3 regions of the Microbispora sp. H10885 genome follow, and region 1 is predicted to be linked to each of the others. Evidence: riboswitches for the same ligand, from Rfam matches in the RefSeq annotation. Region 1 holds a riboswitch; each other region holds the start of a gene.
The links. Region 1 has a riboswitch for cyclic di-AMP ahead of HHX37_RS14185 (hypothetical protein). Riboswitches for the same ligand answer to the same signal wherever they lie in the genome.

Region 1 (5,742 bases):
TATCCGGCCATGGACAAGGAGAGCGCCCGGCTCATCGGCGCGGCCTTCGGCCGCGAGGACGCGATCGCCGCCCTGCTGACCGACGCCTCGTTCCTCACCGTGCCCCTAAGGGCCCGGGGACGGGTGCTCGGGTGCGTGGTCTTCACCAGGCGGGCGGGCGCGCCCCCGTTCGAGGAGCAGGACGTCGCGGTGGCCGAGGACCTCGCCACCCGCACCGCCGTGTGCGTCGACAACGCCCGCCTCTACACCACCGAGCGCCGGACCGCGCTGACCCTGCAGAGCAGCCTGCTGCCCGCCGAACTGCCGCAGCCGCTCGGGATGGACATCGCCTCGCGCTACCTTCCGGCGAGCGACCTGATGGGAGTCGGCGGAGACTGGTACGACGTGATCGCCCTTCCCGGGTGCCGTACGGCCCTGGTGGTGGGCGACGTCATGGGCCACGGGACCAGGGCCGCGGCGACGATGGGCCAGCTCCGCACGGCGGCGCGCACGCTGGCGAGCCTGGACCTGCCGCCCGACGAGGTGCTGTTCCGGCTCAACCTGATGAGCCAGGACCTCGATCCGACCCAGATCGCCACGTGCATCTACGCCGTCTACGACCCGGTGACGCGCGGCTGCGCGCTCGCCCGCGCCGGGCACGTGCCGCCGATCCTGCTGCATCCCGACCGGTCGACCGAGATCGTCGAGCTGCCGTCGGGCCTTCCCCTCGGCATCGGCAGCGACCCGCTGGAGATGCGCGAGCTGGTCCTGCCGGCCGGGAGCGTGCTCGCCTTCTACACCGACGGCCTGGTGGAGAGCCGCGAGCGGGACCTGGACGCCGGGATCATGGGGTTGCGCCGCTTGCTGGCCGGGCCCGTCGAGGACCTCGACGACATGTGCGACGACATCATCAGCAGCCAGCGGGCGAGCCACGAGCGCGACGACATCGCCCTGCTGGTGGCCCGTGTGCGTGAGCTCGACCCGGACGAGGTGGCGACCTGCCCCCTGCCCGCCGACCCGAAGTTCGTCTCCCAGGCCCGCCGGTTCGTCCGGGTCACCCTCGCCGCCTGGGGACTGAGCAGCCTGGTGGACAGCACCCAGCTCATCGTCAGCGAACTGGTCACCAATGCGCTCAAGCACGGCTGGCCGCCGATCGAGCTGCGGCTGCTGCGCTGCCGCACACTGGTGGTCGAGGTCGCCGACGGCTCCCCCTCCAGCCCCGCCCCGCGTACGGCCACCCCCGACGAGGACACCGGCCGCGGCCTCCAGCTGATCAAGCGCTTCGCCTATCGCTGGGGCACCCGGCCCACCCCGTACGGCAAGATCGTCTGGGTCGAGCAGCATCTTCCGTGACCGGCCGCCTCCTCGCGGGCGGGCGGGCATGACTGATCGCCGGGAGGAGTTACGGTCGAATCGGGGAGCTCGTGGCGAGGAGGGGACATGATCGACATCCGGGACGCGTACCGCAGGGCGCTCGACGGTTTCGGCGACCGCCTCCATCTCGTCCGCCCCGGACAGTGGGACCTGCCGACGCCGTGCGTCGACTGGGACGTCCGGGGGCTGGTGAACCACCTGGTGACCGAGAACCTGTGGGCTCCCGAACTGCTGTCGGGCCGCACGGCCGCCGAGGTGGGCGACGCGTTCGAGGGCGACGTGCTCGGCGACGACCCGGTGAAGGCGTTCGAGGCGTCCGCGCAGGGCGCCGTCCAGGCGGTGTACGCCGAGGGCGCCCTCACGAGCGTGGCTCATCTGTCCTTCGGCGACGTGCCGGGCGAGGAGTACATCACCGAGCTGTTCGCGGACGCGCTGATCCACACCTGGGACCTCGCGCGGGCCGTCGGCGGTCCGGAACGGCTCGACCCCGACCTCGTCGCGTCCTGCGCCGAATGGTTCGCCAAGGCGTGGGACGGCTACCGCGAGGCGGGCGTGATCGGGGACGAGCGCGACGTCCCGGCCGGCGCCGACCAGCAGACCAAGCTGCTCGCGGCGTGGGGCAGAACCCCCTGAGACGGCCCCGGAACCGGGCTATCGCCCCGTAGGACGCTTGCCGTGGTTGGCCTTCTTCTTCCTGCGGGCCTTCGACTTGCGTGCGCGTCTGCCCATCGCGGCCGCCTTCCCTGGAGTACGGGTTTCGCCCACTGTCCCCCCGCGGACGGGCGGCGGCAAGTACCCGCACCCCGGCTCAGCGCTCCTGTACGTATGTGTGCATAATCTGTTGGAATCTGTTTAAAGGAGTGGCGGATGCTGGCCCAGCAACGGCAGCAGGCGATCCTGGAGAGAGTCCGCAGGTCCGGCGGGGTCCGGGTCGCGCAACTCGTGCGTGAGCTCGGGGTGTCGGACATGACGATCCGCCGCGACCTGGAGGTCCTGGCGGAGCGCGGCCTGATCGTCAAGGTGCACGGCGGGGCCACCGCCACCGGCGCCGGCTCCACCGAGGAGCCGGGCTTCGCGGCCAAGTCGATGCGGCAGCAGGCCGAGAAGGAGGCCGTCGCCCGCTGCGCGGCCCCGCTCGTACGGCCGGGAAGCTCCGTCGCGCTCTCGGCCGGCACGACGACCTGGACGCTGGCCCACCACCTGGTGGACGTGCCCGAGCTGACCGTGATCACCAACTCCGTCCAGGTGGCCGACGTCTTCCACCGGGCGGGGCGGCCCGACCAGACCGTGGTGCTCGTGGGAGGCGTGCGGACGCCGTCCGACGCGCTGGTCGGCCCGGTCGCGGTCGCGGCCGTCCGCTCCCTGAACGTCGACATCCTCATGCTCGGCGTGCACGGCATGAGCGTCCGGGCCGGTTTCACCACCCCCAACCTGCTGGAGGCGGAGACCGACCGCGCCCTGATCGCCGCCGCCCAGCGGCTCGTCGTCCTGGCCGACCACACCAAGTGGGGGACCGTCGGCATCAGCACGATCGCGGCCCTCGGCGAGGCCGACGTGGTCGTGAGCGACACGGGCCTGCCCGAGGACGCCCGCGCCGTGCTGTCGGAGCACGCCGGCGAGCTCCTCCTCGCGGATCCGTCCGGCGAGGCGCCCCTGAAGACCGCCTCCGTGTGACGCCGCCGCGACGCCGGAGAAGAGCCCTGTGAAGCTGGAGATCGCACCGTGAAGCGCACCATCGCTCATCTGGCCGACGGCCGGGAGCTGATCTATTTCGACCGCCGCGACGACGCCGACCACGACGTGGCCGACCCCCGGGATCTGCCCGCGCGCCCCCTCGCGTCCGAGTTGCGTCACGACCCGCTCATGGACGAGTGGGTGGCCGTCGCCCGGCACCGCCAGACCCGCACCCACCTGCCGTCCGCCCAGGAGTGCCCGCTCTGCCCCGGGCATCCCGGCTCGGAGATCCCCTCGCCGTACGAGGTGGCGGTGTTCGAGAACCGCTTCCCGTCGTTCAGCTTCAACACCGGCGCGTACGAGCAGGTGGGCGGGCTGAGCGAGGTGCGGCCGGGGACCGGGCGCTGCGAGGTCGTCTGCTTCACCTCCGACCACGACGCCTCCTTCAGCTCCCTCGGCGACGAGCAGGCCGCGCTGGTCGTCGAGGCGTGGGCCGACCGCACGGCCGAACTGTCCGCGCTGCCCGGCGTGGAGCAGGTCTTCTGCTTCGAGAACCGCGGCGCCGAGATCGGCATCACGCTGCCGCATCCGCATGGGCAGATCTACGCCTATCCGTACGTCACGCCGCGTACCCGGCAGATGCTGGAGACCGCCGCCCGGCACCGCGGCGGCAACCTGTTCGCGGACGTCCTGGCGGCCGAGCGGAAGGGGCCCCGCGTCGTGGCCGCCAACGAGCACTGGACGGCCTTTGTCCCGGCCGCCGCCCGGTACCCCTTCGAGGTGCACCTCTACCCGCACCGCCGGGTGCCGGACATTCCGGCGCTGTCGGCGGAGGAGCGGGCCGCCTTCGCGCCGCTGTACATCGACGTGCTGCGCCGCCTGGACGGGCTGTTCGGCGTCGTCATGCCGTACGTCGCGGCCTGGCACCAGGCTCCGGTCACCTACCGCCGGGATCTGGCCTACCTGCACCTCCAGCTCTTCACGATCCGGCGGGCGGCGGACAAGCTGAAGTACCTCGCCGGATCGGAGTCGGCGATGGGCGCCTTCGTCAACGACGTGCTGCCGGAGGAGGCCGCCCGCATGCTGCGCGAGGTGGTAACGGACTGATCTCCGTACGGTTGCGACTTGGGGTGGCAGTCACCATTTCTTTACCACTAGTATCCCTGGCACCACCGGTCACAGCCGGTGCCGCCTAATCCCGGGCGCCTCGCCCGGGAGCCGGGGACCCATTCACGCCTCTGGGGTAAAGGCACGTCGCTGCCCGGGCTCCTCCAGCCCGCACCCGTCAGCTAACCCGGTCGGCAGATGGAGAGGAGTGGGCTCTGCCCCGCGCGTTCCCCCTGGCCGCCGGTGTGTTGACCGCCGCGGCCCTCGTTCTCGGCACGGCCGCCGGGGGCGCCGCCGCCCCCAAGCCGACGGAGAGGCAGCTCAAGAAGCAGCTCGCCGGCCTGCAGAAGAAGGTCGACCGGCTCATCGCCGACTACAACGCCAAGCGGGTCGCGCTCGCCAGGGCGCGGGACGACGAGGCGGCGGCGCGCGCCCGCGTGACCAGGGCGGAAACCGACTACACGGCGACCCTCGACGAGGTTCGGGAGTTCGTCGGGTTGCGGTACCAGACCGACAGCGTGCGGGTCCTGCCCAACCTGACCGTCTCCGCGGTGGCGTACCAGCTCAAGGAGGAACAGGCCGCGAGGCTCGCGCGGGTCGACGAGGTCCGCACCGAACGGCAGAAGGCCGCCGAGGCGGCGAGGGCGCTCACCGCGTCGCTGAAGTCGCAGGCCGCGGAGGTCGCCGGTCGGCGCCGGGAGGCCGAGAAGCTCATCGACGACATCAAGGACAAGATCGACCGCCTGGTCCCGATCGCTCCGGGCCGGAGGGGCAGCGGGTCGTGGGCGCCCGAACTGCCGGCGGGCGCGGACAACATCACGCCCCGGATGCGGCTCATGCGCTCGGAGGTGGAGGAGCACTTCGATCTGAGCTTCCCGGTCGGCTGCTACCGGGCCGAGAACAGCGGTGAGCACCCCCTCGGCCGCGCCTGCGACTTCATGATGAGCTCGGGCGGCGCCATGCCCTCGGCCCAGATGAAGGCGCTCGGCGACAGCCTGGCCGCCTGGGCCATCAAGAACGGCCCGAAGCTCGGCGTGATGTACGTCATCTGGCAGCAGCGCATCTACAACCTCGGCCACCCGGGCTGGCGCCCCATGTCCGACCGGGGCGGCGTCACCGCCAACCACTACGACCATGTCCACATCTCGATGTACTGAGCAGGAGCTTCGAGGGCCGGCGGCCTCGCCGAGCGAGGCGGCCGGCCCGTTCCGCGTCAGGCGGGGATCTGCTTCTCGTTCCAGGTGTAGTAGATGTAGGTGCTGCCGGGCCCGGTCATCGTGCCGTAGACCTGCCACCAGCTGTTGGTGCCGGGCGAGAAGCGGAAGACCTTGTCGCCGGGCCGGTCGTCCACGAACACGGTCGTGGACCCGTCGGAGGAGTGGATCTGTACCTCGATCGTGAACGTCTCGGTGTCCGGGATGTCGAGGCAGACCTCGTGCGTGTACGCCGACGGACCGGCGATGTTGTAGTTACGGCCGTCCACCGACGGCCGCTGGACGTTGGTGGGGACGTAGCTGGTCCGGGCGTAGGTGTACCCGCCCGTGGAGCAGTCGACCGCGGAGGCGGACGCGGGACCGACGCCGGTGAGCGTGGCGCCGAGGACGCCGG
Region 2 (5,742 bases), on a different contig from region 1:
TCGTCGCCGTGGCGTACGTCGACCCCGGCAACTTCGCGACCAACATGTCCGGCGGGGCGCGCTACGGGACCATGCTGCTCTGGGTGATCGCCGTCGCGAACGTGCTGGCCATGTTCGTGCAGGCGCTGTCGGCCAAGCTCGGCATCGCCACCGGCCGCAACCTTCCCGAACTGTGCCGCGACCACCTGCCGCGGCCGGTGGGCCTGCTGCTGTGGGCGCAGGCCGAGATGGTCGCGGTCGCCACCGACCTGGCCGAGTTCATCGGCGGGGCGGTCGCGCTGAACCTGCTGTTCGGCGCGCCGCTGCTACCCGCCGCCGCGATCACCGCGCTGGTCTCCTCGCTGCTGCTCCTGATGGCGCCGCGCGGACGCCGCCGGTTCGAGGTGACCGTGGCGGTGATGCTCGCCGTGGTGCTGGCCGGTTTCGCCTACCAGGTGATGCTGTCGGGGTCCCTCGCGGGCGTGGCGGGCGGCTTCGTGCCCCGCCTCGCCGGGCCGGACAGCCTGCTGCTGGCGACCGGGATCGTCGGAGCGACCGTCATGCCGCACGTCGTCTACCTGCACTCCGCACTGACCCAGCACCAGGGAAGAGCTCTCACACAGCACCACGGGGCCGTCACACGACACCACGCGGCCGTCACTCAGCACCATGAGGCTCTCACCGAGCGGCCCCGAGCCCTCGCCCGGAACCGCGGTGCCTGGGACCCGCGCCGGGCGGCCCTCCAGGCCAGCCGCGTCGACATCGCCGTCGCGCTCGGCACGGCGGGGCTGGTGAACATGGCGATGCTCACCGTCGCCGCCGCGACCTTCGACGGGAGCGATCTCGCGGGGCTGGAGGCCGTCCACGCCGGGCTCGGCGAGACCCTCGGCCCCGGGGCGGCCGTCGCTTTCGCGCTCGCCCTGCTCGCCTCCGGCCTGGCCTCCTCCAGCGTCGGCACGTACGCCGGGCAGGTGATCATGGCGGGCTTCCTGCGCCGCCGCGTGCCGCTTCTGGCGCGCCGACTGGTCACGGTCCTTCCGGCCATGGCGATCCTGGCCGCGGGGATGGACCCCACCCGTGCGCTCGTCCTGAGTCAGGTCGCGCTGTCGTTCGGCATCCCGTTCGCCCTGGTCCCGCTCGTCGTGTTCACCGCCCGCCGCGCCCTCATGGGCGATCTGGTCAACCGCCGGGCGACCACCGCCGCCGGTGTCGCCGTCGCCGCCGTGATCAGCGCGTTGAACGGATTCCTGCTGGTGGAAGTCTTCACCGGCTGAGGGCTCTCCGCTGGGCAGCCCCGGTCGCAGGCCGCGCTCACCGGCCGCGCTCACCAAACGCGAACACGAACCACCGGCACGAACCACGGACACGAGCACGGACCCCGCCGACCCTCACCGGCCGCGGGCGGCCGTCGCGGCGGCTCTCACACCGGCTCTCAAGGGGCCTGTCACAGCAGGGCGGCGAACCGGGCCGCGACGCGTTCCCAGCCCCACTCCTCCTCGATCCAGGCCCGGCCCCGCTCGCCCATCGCGCGGGCGCGGGCAGGGTCGGCCAGCAGGTCGCACAGCGCGCCGGCCACCGCCGTGTGCGACCTTCCGTCGACCACCAGGCCGGTCTCGCCGTGCAGTACGGCGTCGGGTGCGCCTCCCGAGGAACCGGCGACCACCGGCAGCCCGGTGGCCGACGCCTCCAGGTAGACGATGCCGAGCCCTTCGGCGTCGAGCCCTCCGAACCTGCTGCGGCACGGCATGGCGAACACGTCTCCCGCGTCGTAGTGGGCCGGGAGATCGGCCCACGGAACCGACCCGGTGATCACCACCGACCCGCGCGGCCCGGCGCCGGCGACCGCCCGCTCCAGCGACCGCCGCGAGGGCCCCCCGCCGACCAGCAGCAGCACCGCTCCGGGCACCCGCCGCAGGACGTGCGGCCAGGCCCGCAGCAGGACGTCCTGCCCCTTGCGGGGCACCAGCCGGGAGACGCAGACGACCACCGGCCGGTCTCCCAGGCCGAGCGCCGCCCGGACGCGCTCTCCGCCCGCGCCGGGACGGAAGGCGCCGGTGTCCACGCCCGGAGCGAGCCGTACGAGCCGGGGCGCCGGGATCACCGGGGCGAGCAGACCGCGCGTGTACTCGCCGAGGTAGGTCACGACGTCGGCGCCCGTCCCGATCCGGCGCAGCACGCCGCGGGCGCCGGGCAGCCGCGCCCAGGACGCCTCGTGCCCGTGCGTCAGCATGACGATCCGCGCCGCGCCGGCGGCACGCAGGGCGGGAGCGAGCAGGCCGAGCGGCGCGGCGGCGCCGAAGACGACGGTGGCGCCGTCCTCGACCAGCGCCGCCGCCCTGCCCGCCACCGCGCGCGTCGGCAGCATGAGGGTCGAGGGATGACGGACCACCTCGTACGGCTGGCGGGCGTCGAACTCCTCGCACCCCTTCCACCGCGGCGCGTACACGACGACCGAGCCGGGCGGCCTTCGGGAGGCGAGGCCGTGCACGAACGCCTGGATGCCTCCCGGTCTGGGCGGGAAGTCGTTCGTGACGATCAACGTCCTGTTCGCCATCCTCACCCCCGGTATCGGCGCGGCGGGCGGTCCACGGCCACGCGGCCCGCCCGAGATCGCATTCTCGCAGGCCCCTCCCGCCGCTCGCCCGCCCCGGAACCAGGACCGGAATCAGGGCCGTGATCAGGACCGGGCCAGCTCGGCCCGTACGGAGGACCGCCAGAGGCGGGTCAGCTCGGCGGTGGTCAGCCCGAGGACGTTCCGCAGCGCGGCGTCGGCGTCCTCGCGCAGCGCGGCGCGGTAGAGGGCGACCAGCCTCCGCTCGCCGAAGCGGGCGGCGATGTAACGGCAGGCCAGCCAGGCCTCCTCGTACGCCTGGGCGGGCCTGGCGGCGAAGTCCGCGGGTTCCGGCAGGCGGGCCAGGGGCGCCCCGGCCGCCGCGCCGGCCCCAGTCCCGGCGGACTCGGTGCCGGCAGACTCGGTGCCGGGCGCAGTACCGGCCTCGGCACCGGCCTGTGGGGCGCCTTCCGCTCCGGCTCCGCCGCCGGCCCGCGGGTCCGCGGCCAGCTCCGCGGCGAGTTCGGCCGCGACCACATGAACGGGCAGGCCGCTGTCGAGGTAGCCCACATAGTCGGCGAAGCCCTCCAGGAGCCACATCGGCACCGCGCGGGGCCCGGAGGCCGCGACGTGCGTGAGCTCGTGGGTCACGACGACCTGGCGGCCGATCGCGGACAGGCGGGCGAACGCGGCGGGCTGCACGATCACCCGGTCACCGGTCGCGACGGCCGCCAGACCGCCGACCACCGCGGGGGCGGCCAGGACCGCCGCCTGCTCCTCCGTGCGGGGCACGAGGATCACCGCGCCGCCGTGCTCTCCCCACACCCTCGTGACCGTGCGGTCGGCCCGGCCGGCCAGCCGGGCGACCTCGGCGACCAGCCTTCGCGGCGCGCCGACGACGACGGCGTGCTCGCCGCGGGCGACGGAGGCGCCCGTCCACATGCCGGGCTGCTCCCGCACGGCGGCGCGGGCCTGGGCCAGAAGGGGCGACAGGGGGTCGGGCGGCGCGGCGGCGGCCGTACCGGCCAGCAGCGCGGCCAGCACGACGGCCACGGACGCCGACCGTCCGCCGCGCGTCCTCACCAGGCCCTCGGCGCTCGCGAGGGCCTGCCGTACGGGATGGGCGGGCGCGGCGCCGGGGGGACCGAGGCCATGGGGAGCATCGTAACGAGGGAACGCCACGGCTCCGCCCACCTGTGAGGGGGACGGAGCCGTGGAGCGGTGCCGGCGACGACGGGCTCGGCACCAGGGGGACGGATCAGGCGCCGGGGCGTACGGCGCCCACGAAGGTCGCCCTGCGGTAGGAGTCGAGCCTGTCGATCCTGACCCGCGTGCCGCTGTGCGGGGCGTGGATCATCCTGCCGTGCCCGACATACATGCCGACGTGGCCGCCGCCGCTGGTGAAGATGAGGTCGCCGGGCTTGAAATGGCCCCAGGACACCTTCTTCCGTACGGCGCTGCGGATGGACCACGTTGTGCGCGGCAGCCGTACGCCGGCCTTGCGCCAGGCGTAGGTGACCAGGCCCGAGCAGTCGAACGAGCCGGGACCGCTGGCCCCGTAGCGGTAGGGGTCGCCGATGTGCTTCCTCGCGGTCCTGACCGCTCGCTGCGCCTTGGCCAGCTGGAGCGCGGCCCGGCTGAGCTTCTTCCGCTTGACGGCCGCCTTCTTCGTGGACTTCTTCGTGGCCTTCTTGGCCGCCGCGGTGGTGGCGGCCCTCGTGTTCGTCTCCGTGGTCACCTTGATGACCGTGACCGTCACCGGGTCTGCCGACGCCGGCTGCGCACCGGCGACTCCCACGGATGCCGTCAAAGCGGCACCCCCAAGGGCAATTCGGGCAAGGCGGGACAGGCTAGCGGGGGTGGTAGACAGGATCTCTCCTTGGATCTTCCGCGTACGCCTACCGGGTTAGCTGACGGGTTCGGGCGGGGAAGTCGCCCTACGGCGCGTGGACGCGCCGATTCACCCCGGACCTTCGCGAGGAAGGTCGATGGTTCCCCGGCTCCGTGCCTCCTGACTGCACGGACTCGGCAGGTCGTCGGCGCCCGGAAATCCCCTGGGGGAGCAAGTAGACGGACGGCGCCGGCGACGGTGGATGACGCGGGCCCGGCCGGCCGGACCGGGCTCGCCGCGGCGAGGCGTGCTCACCGCGGCCCAGAAGCTACCCAGATCAGGCGGCTCCCGGCAAAGCCATCCCGGCGCATAAAGATCGGATAACGAGGCCGCGCGCGAGAAACCGCAGCTTACCCACGTCACAGAAGACCAAGTGTGACTCTGCTCACATCAGCCATCGCAATGTCCAAATAAGGCACTTAGCTCACAGCCGGAACAAAGATCACATCGCGGGCTCAGGGGCGGACGGCGCCGATCGCGTGGTAGTCCGCCAGTGTGACAATCTTCACAACGTCGCCGGTCTGCGGGGCGTGGACGACCTTGCCGTCCCCCGCGTACAGGCCCACGTGGCCGAAGCCCGCGTGGAAGAGCAGATCGCCCGCCTGGAGCGCGTCGAGCGACACGCGGCGGCTCGCGCCCCACGCCCACTGCTCGTAGCTCGTACGCGGCAGGCTGACCCCTCCCGCCGCCCAGGAGGCCTGGACGAGGCCGGAGCAGTCCCAGGAGTCCGGCCCGCTCCCCCCGTAGCGGTACGGCTTGCCGACCTGCTTGTAGGCGAACTGGAGCGCCGACAGGGCGTTACCCGACGCCGGGCCCTTGTAGGCGACGCCCGCGCTGTTGGGGTTGCCGGGGTTGTAGGTGCCGAGCGAGCGGAGCAGCTTCATCTGCTCGTTGACGAGCTTGTCGACCTTCTTCTTCTCGTCGGCGAGCTCGCCCCTGACCTTGGTGGCCTCGGCGTAGACGGTCTTCGTCTCGTCCCGCCGGTCCTTCAGGCCCTGGATCGCGCCCTCGTACTGCTGGAGCCGCCCGATGCGCTCGGCGGAGATGTGGTTGTACGTGGCGAGACCGCTGAGCATGGTGTCGGGATCGGGGTTGTAGAAGACGCCCCACGTCCCGATGCCGCCCACCTGGTAGCTGCTGACCGCCATCGTCACCAGCCCCGAGCGCAGCGCCTCGACCCGCGCGTTCTGCTTCTTGTAGTCGTCGTTCAGCGCCAGGTACTTCTTCCTGGCCGACTTCCACTTCTCACTGGCCGCGTTGTAGCGGTCCACGAGTTTGTCCGCCTGCGCGTTCAGCCGGTTCAGCTTCGCCTTGGCCTGGG
Region 3 (5,742 bases), on a different contig from region 1:
CAGCCGCACGTAACGTGAGCAGGTACACGATCCCTCCAGGTTGATCTTGGCGGGAACCCTGTCGTTCTCGCTCACCGTCCAGCACAGCCGGCACCGGCGGTGTCCAGTAGTCCGCGGGACGGAGTCGCGACATATCAGCGCCGACCGGATCCCACGCCCGGACACAGCGCGTTCACTCTGGGCCGGCTGACTGTGCCGCCCACCCCCTCGGTCGTACACTTGCGGACACGATCGGACATCCGCGGACACGATGAGGACGGTGACGTGGACGACGGGCCGTTCACCGACGATCTCGATCTGACCGCTGTGACCACTCGCGAGCAACTGGCCTCGCTCCTCGAAGCGCTGCGCGCCCGCGCAGACAGGCCCTCGTTGCGAAAACTGGAGCGCTGGGCACAACAGAACGGGAAGCCGGCACTGTCGAAGTCGACCGTCGCCGACATGCTCAGCGGCCGGCGGTTTCCGCGGAAGACCGTACTGCTGACCTTCCTGGAGGCCTGCGCGGTACCCGATGGCGAGGTCGAGCGATGGCAGCGCGCCTGGGAGCGCATCGCCCCCGAGGAGAACCGCCGCCCCGAGGTCGAGCCCGCCGACCTCGATCGGTTCCGCGAGCAGGTCCTGGAACAGGCTCACGAGGCGGCCGAGGCGATCCTCACCGGGGCTCGCGGCCGAGCTGAGCAGATCATCGCCGAGGCCGAGCAGAGACTCGTCGAGGCCGAGACGCTGCGGCGTCAGGCCCAGGCCGATGCGGCCGCCGTTGACACACGGGCTCCCCAGGCAGAGCACACTCTCCAGCACAGAGACGAAATCCCGCGCGGGGACCGGGACTCCCTTGCCCACCAGCGCGAGCGCGAACTCGAGGCAGTGCGGCGTGAGCGGGACGAACTGGCGGCCCGGCTCCAAGGCCTGTCCGCCGCCCAGGCCCGGAGGGCCAGACCACGCGCGACAGCGGTTGCCGCTCCTCGGATACTGGCCGGCCACGCCAAGCCCGTCGTCGGACTGGCCTTTCACCCCGATGGCCGGCTATTGGCCACCGCCGGCGCCGATGGCACCGTGCGGCTGTGGGATACGGTCACCCACGATCCCGTCGGGGATCCCATCACCGGCCACTCCGGTCTCTACGAGGTGGCCTTCCACCCCGACGGCCGTCTGCTCGCCAGCGTCGACGGGACGGTGCGGCTGTGGGATCCGGCCACCGGAGAGCCCGTCGGCAGGCCTCTGGAGCACGGTGGCCGGATCGACTCTGACATCGCGGTGGCTTTCCACCCTCAGGGGCATCTGCTGGTCACCGGCAGCGTTGCCGGGAAAGTGCGGCTGTGGGATCCGGCCACCGGAGAACCCCTCGGCAGGTTCGGCAGTGGCGGCTCGCCCGTCAAGGCAGTGGCCTTCCACCCCGACGGCAGTCTGCTCGCCAGTGTCGACAGGACGGTGCGGCTGTGGGATCCGGCCACCATGGAGTCCATTGGCGAACCCTTCATGCCCTACCCCGGCCCTCTCCATGGGTTGGCCTTCCACCCGCAGAGACACCTGCTCGTCGCCGTCGGTGACGACGGGGGCGTGCACTTGCGGGATCTGGAAACCGGGCGAGAGGTACTGAGACATCCCCGTCAACCCTTGAGCAGCCATGTCGGCGCGGTCCGTGGCGCGGCCTTCCACCCCGGCGGTGACCTGCTCGTCACTACCGGCGCCGACGGCACGGCGCGGCTGTGGGATCCGGCCACCGGAGAACCCCTCGGCGAACCCCTCAGCGCCCACACCGGCACCGTCTATGCGGTGGCGTTCCATCCCGACGGCCGCTGGTTCGCCACCGCCAACGAGGACGCGACGATCCGGTTGTGGTCGACCCCGAAGTGGGCCGACCATCCGGTGAAGTAGGCCGGACATGCCTGCTGCTCGGGCCTGCCCCAGGAACTCCGATACCCGTATCGGGGAGCCCGCCTGACCGCCGCTCTCCCGAAGCGACCCGGAGAAGTGACGCCGCCGGGGTCCTGCGCCGGGCGGGCCGGAGGCCACGCCCGGCGCGTCACGCACCGGCTCTAACTGAGCGTCTTCTTCCAGTGGAAGCCGCCGGGCAGGTTCACCGTGAGGGTGCGACGCCCATCCGCCGTCTTGGTCACGCGGAAGGCGCGGCCGCCGTAGCTGTGGCCCACACCGCCGCGCGACAGGTTGAGTCTGAAAGGCCCCATCTTGATTGACTTACGGTAGCTCCAGCCCATCGTTTCCCTCCGTGTTTTCCGTGCCCCCGCGACTACCCACAGAAGCGATCAGCACACGCGCTTGCACAGAGGTGCATGTCGGGACGCACCGCCGCCGTCCTCGCCGTACAACTCCTGGTCACAGGGTGGGAACCTTTGTCCGGTGCAATGACGAGACGGCGGCTGGGACCGTGTAAAAACGATGCCTATGGCTAAGGATGGGGACGAGGAGCCGATCGCGGACGACCTGGAGGCCGTCACGTCCGCCGTGCTCACCGCGTCGCGGGTGCTCGTCGCGATCTCCGCACGCTCCCTCGCCTCCGCGGAGGACAGAGTCACACTGCCGCAGTTCCGGATGCTGCTGGTGGTCGGGCAGGGAGAGACAAAACTGGTCACGCTGGCCGAGAGACTCGGCGTGAATCCCTCGACCGCGATGCGGATGGCGGACCGCCTCGCCGCCGCCGGGCTGCTGAAGCGCGAGGTGAACCCGCAGAACCGGCGGGAGACGCTGCTGCGGCTGACCGACGTCGGCTCGCGCATCGTGGACGAGGTCACGGCCCGGCGCAAGGCGGAGATCGCGGCGATACTCGCCCGGATGCCCGCTCCCCGGCGCCAGGCTCTGATCACCGCCATGCGCGAGTTCACCGACGCGGCCGGCGAACCGCCCACGACCGTCTCGTTCCCGCTCGGCTGGCCCGATCCGTCCTCCTGACCCGATGCCTGAACGGACCTGGTGATCCGGTACGCCCGCCGGAAGCCGGCCGGGTTCGCGGCGGCGGCGCACTCGCCGGGTACGCGGTCGTCACGCGGACTCAGCATCCGGAGGCGGCGCACTCCCCCGGGATGAGGCCGCCGGAGCCACCGGCCGTCGAGGGCGTGTCGTCGCCTCCGCCGGAGCCGGTGCCCGCGCCGCCCTTCGTGTCACCGCCCGCCTTTCCGGCCGGCCCGGTCTTCACCTGGCCCGTGCCGCCGGGCGCCTGACCGGTGGACCCACCGGCGCCGGAGCCGGTGCCCGTGCCGTCTCCGGCGGGCGCCTGCGCGGAGCCTCCGGAGCCGCCGTCCGCGCCACCACCCTCGGCGTCGCCCGCCGAGCCGTCATCCGCGCCGTCATCCGCACCGTCCTCGGCGCCGGTCCCGGAGTCCGGTCCCGCCTCGGCGGGATCACCGGCGCCGTTCTCCTGCGCCGGCGCCGTCTGCTGCCCGGCACCGCCCGCGGAGGGGCCCGGGTCCGTGGCGCCGCGCAACGCGAAGCCCGCGCCCGCCGCCGCGAGTACGGCGACCAGGATCACGGCGACGATGACGAGGGGCTTCCTGCTCTTCGCGCCGGACGGCTCGTCGCTGGAGAGGATCTCCTGACGAAACTGATCATCCTGGCTCGTCTGTGAGGGGACGCGCCCGTACATGTGAGACAACTCCCAGCGGTCGTATCGGGGGAAAGCTCCACGGCTTCCGCGGGTGGCTGCCCACCCTAGCCGCGTGAGTCACCGAATTTCACAGACACCCGCAAACGATCTCAAACTCCCAGAGTGTTCCCAGGCGCCTCTCCGGCCGGTCAGCCGAAATAGGGGAGGTGGAACGGCTCCTGCGCCGCGGCGGGGCCGGACACCCCGGCTCCCACGACCTCCTGGCCGCGTCGCTCGCCGCCGTGCCCCTCCCGCCGCGGGCCACCCCTGCGGTGCCGTCCGCCGGACGTCGCCGCCGCGGCTGCCCTGAAGCGCAGACCGGTCACCGCGGTCGACACGAGCGCGAACAGCAGCCCGGCCGGCAGGACGGCGTCGCTCGGCGAGAAGGCCGTGCCCGGCGGCTGCCCGTGACCCGCGGCCATGCTCCGCGTGGCCGACGCCGCCGCCCCCTGCCCCACTGCCCCCTGGACCACCGCCCCCTGGACCGCCGCGTCCGCCGCCACGGGCTGGACGGTGACGGTCACCTTCGGGATCACCTTCACCTTGCGCGGCAGGCCGTACCCGACGATCTTGCTGGAGTCGCGCACCTTGCGCTTGAGCCAGACGCCGTCGACGTTGCCCTCGATCGTGTGGACCTTGCCGCCGACGACCTTCTCGACGATGCCGACGTGGTCGATGTCCTTGATGCGCTTCGACCCCGACCAGTCGAAGAAGACCACGGCCCCCGGTTCCGGCTTGCGGCTCCAGGCGCCCTGCTGCTCGAACCACTTGGCGTGCCGGGTGGTCAGCGCGAACTCGCCGACGTGGTCCTGCACGCCCGCCCGGTTGGCCGCCCACGAGACGAACATGTCGCACCAGGGAGCCGCCTTGAAGTCGGAGTCCATGGCGATGTTGTCGGCGTACCACTCGCCGAACTTGGTCGGCTTCCCGGGCCGTTCCCGGTAGCCGAGCTCCGGGCGTACGGCGTCGAGCAACTGCTGTGCTATCGGATCGGTAGAAATCGAAGGCTCCTATGGCGCGCGTCAGAACATGACGAACCCGCCGCCGGGCACGACGGCATGCGGGCATGACCGTCACACCGACCGTCACGCCGGCGGACGCACCGGCGGACACGGCCGCGGCGGTCCCCGGGCGGGCGGGGTCGGACGGGATTCAGAAACGGGAGATGTGGCAGCCCGTCACGGGCGCGCCGTCACCCCGGAAGCCTGGAGACGTTCCAGGGCGGGCATGTGGTCCGGCGACGGAGGCCGGACCGGGTGGGCAGGTGGAGCGGACACTCCACGCGCTCTCCTCTCCTTGGCCGCCTACCGGGTTAGCTGACGGGTTCGGGCCAGGAGTAGCCCTACCGGATGGTCCGGATTCACCCCAGAAGAGACGTGGGTCCCCGGTTCCCGGGTTCGATGACATCCGGGATTCGGCGGTCGCCGGTCGTCCTCGGGTTGAGGACCACGCACCGGCGCACTGACCGGAAGCATAGTAGATCACGAGTAGGACACGACCGAAAAACCGGCAAACAGGTCCATTTCTGCACCTTCTGCACCATGCTTCCGCAGGTCCTCGCACTGACGGCACCTAATCGTGATATGCGCCACAGCCACCCCGCGTACGTTCGCCCTGGGCGCGGCGACAGCGGGTGCGCGATCAGGGTGCCGGTGGGCGGCGCCGATCGAGGAGAGCCAGTCCGGTCGGGGTGAGGGTGTGCAGGACACCGCCGTGGTGCCTGCGCGTCGTGATCAGGCCCGCCTCGCGCAGGACGCCGGTGTGCTGGCTGACCGCCGCCGACGTGATGCCGATCCGCCGGGCCAGGGCGCCGGTGGTGAGGACGCCGTCGGCGATGGCGGTGAGCACCGACGCGCGCGTGCGTCCCAGGAGGTTGGCCAGCGCGCGGGCGGACGTGCCCGTCGTCCAGACGTCCGCCGCGCGGTCGGCCCCGAGCGCGGCCGGGTAGATCAGGATGGGGTCGGCGGGTCCGTCCGCCGCGTACATCACCACCGGGGCGCGCAGGAAGAACGAGGGCACCACCAGGAGTCCCCGCCCGTCGAGGACGAAATCGCCGCCGGGCCCCGGCGCGGTGATGTGAACGGCCGGCGGCGTCCACCGGATGGCCGGGTGCAGGCCGGACAGCAGGCCCTCCACTCCCCTGT

Region 2: it holds a riboswitch for cyclic di-AMP, as region 1 does, so the genes downstream of both, HHX37_RS32215 (C40 family peptidase) here and HHX37_RS14185 (hypothetical protein) in region 1, are expected to answer to the same signal.
Region 3: it holds a riboswitch for cyclic di-AMP, as region 1 does, so the genes downstream of both, HHX37_RS05600 (CHAP domain-containing protein) here and HHX37_RS14185 (hypothetical protein) in region 1, are expected to answer to the same signal.

What each region holds. Positions count from the first base shown of each region.
Region 1 is NZ_JABBWY010000005.1:8,430-14,171, forward strand. Features, by position in the region: gene HHX37_RS14165 (ATP-binding SpoIIE family protein phosphatase) at 1-1,332, shown strand, start outside; gene HHX37_RS14170 (TIGR03086 family metal-binding protein) at 1,420-1,986, shown strand; gene HHX37_RS38195 (50S ribosomal protein bL37) at 2,005-2,082, opposite strand; gene HHX37_RS14175 (DeoR/GlpR family DNA-binding transcription regulator) at 2,221-3,027, shown strand; gene galT (galactose-1-phosphate uridylyltransferase) at 3,076-4,134, shown strand; cyclic di-AMP (ydaO/yuaA leader) riboswitch at 4,208-4,345, shown strand; gene HHX37_RS14185 (hypothetical protein) at 4,380-5,291, shown strand; gene HHX37_RS14190 (hypothetical protein) at 5,348-5,742, opposite strand, start outside.
Region 2 is NZ_JABBWY010000015.1:41,362-47,103, reverse strand. Features, by position in the region: gene HHX37_RS32230 (Nramp family divalent metal transporter) at 1-1,253, shown strand, start outside; gene HHX37_RS32225 (glycosyltransferase family 4 protein) at 1,424-2,533, opposite strand; gene HHX37_RS32220 (hypothetical protein) at 2,657-3,712, opposite strand; gene HHX37_RS32215 (C40 family peptidase) at 3,789-4,340, opposite strand; cyclic di-AMP (ydaO/yuaA leader) riboswitch at 4,411-4,571, opposite strand; gene HHX37_RS32210 (C40 family peptidase) at 4,877-5,742, opposite strand, start outside.
Region 3 is NZ_JABBWY010000002.1:109,229-114,970, forward strand. Features, by position in the region: gene HHX37_RS05575 (hypothetical protein) at 1-28, opposite strand, end outside; gene HHX37_RS05580 (hypothetical protein) at 265-1,875, shown strand; gene HHX37_RS05585 (DUF4236 domain-containing protein) at 2,037-2,216, opposite strand; gene HHX37_RS05590 (MarR family winged helix-turn-helix transcriptional regulator) at 2,404-2,907, shown strand; gene HHX37_RS05595 (hypothetical protein) at 3,008-3,598, opposite strand; gene HHX37_RS05600 (CHAP domain-containing protein) at 3,748-4,572, opposite strand; cyclic di-AMP (ydaO/yuaA leader) riboswitch at 4,884-5,028, opposite strand; gene HHX37_RS37585 (ArsR/SmtB family transcription factor) at 5,240-5,742, opposite strand, start outside.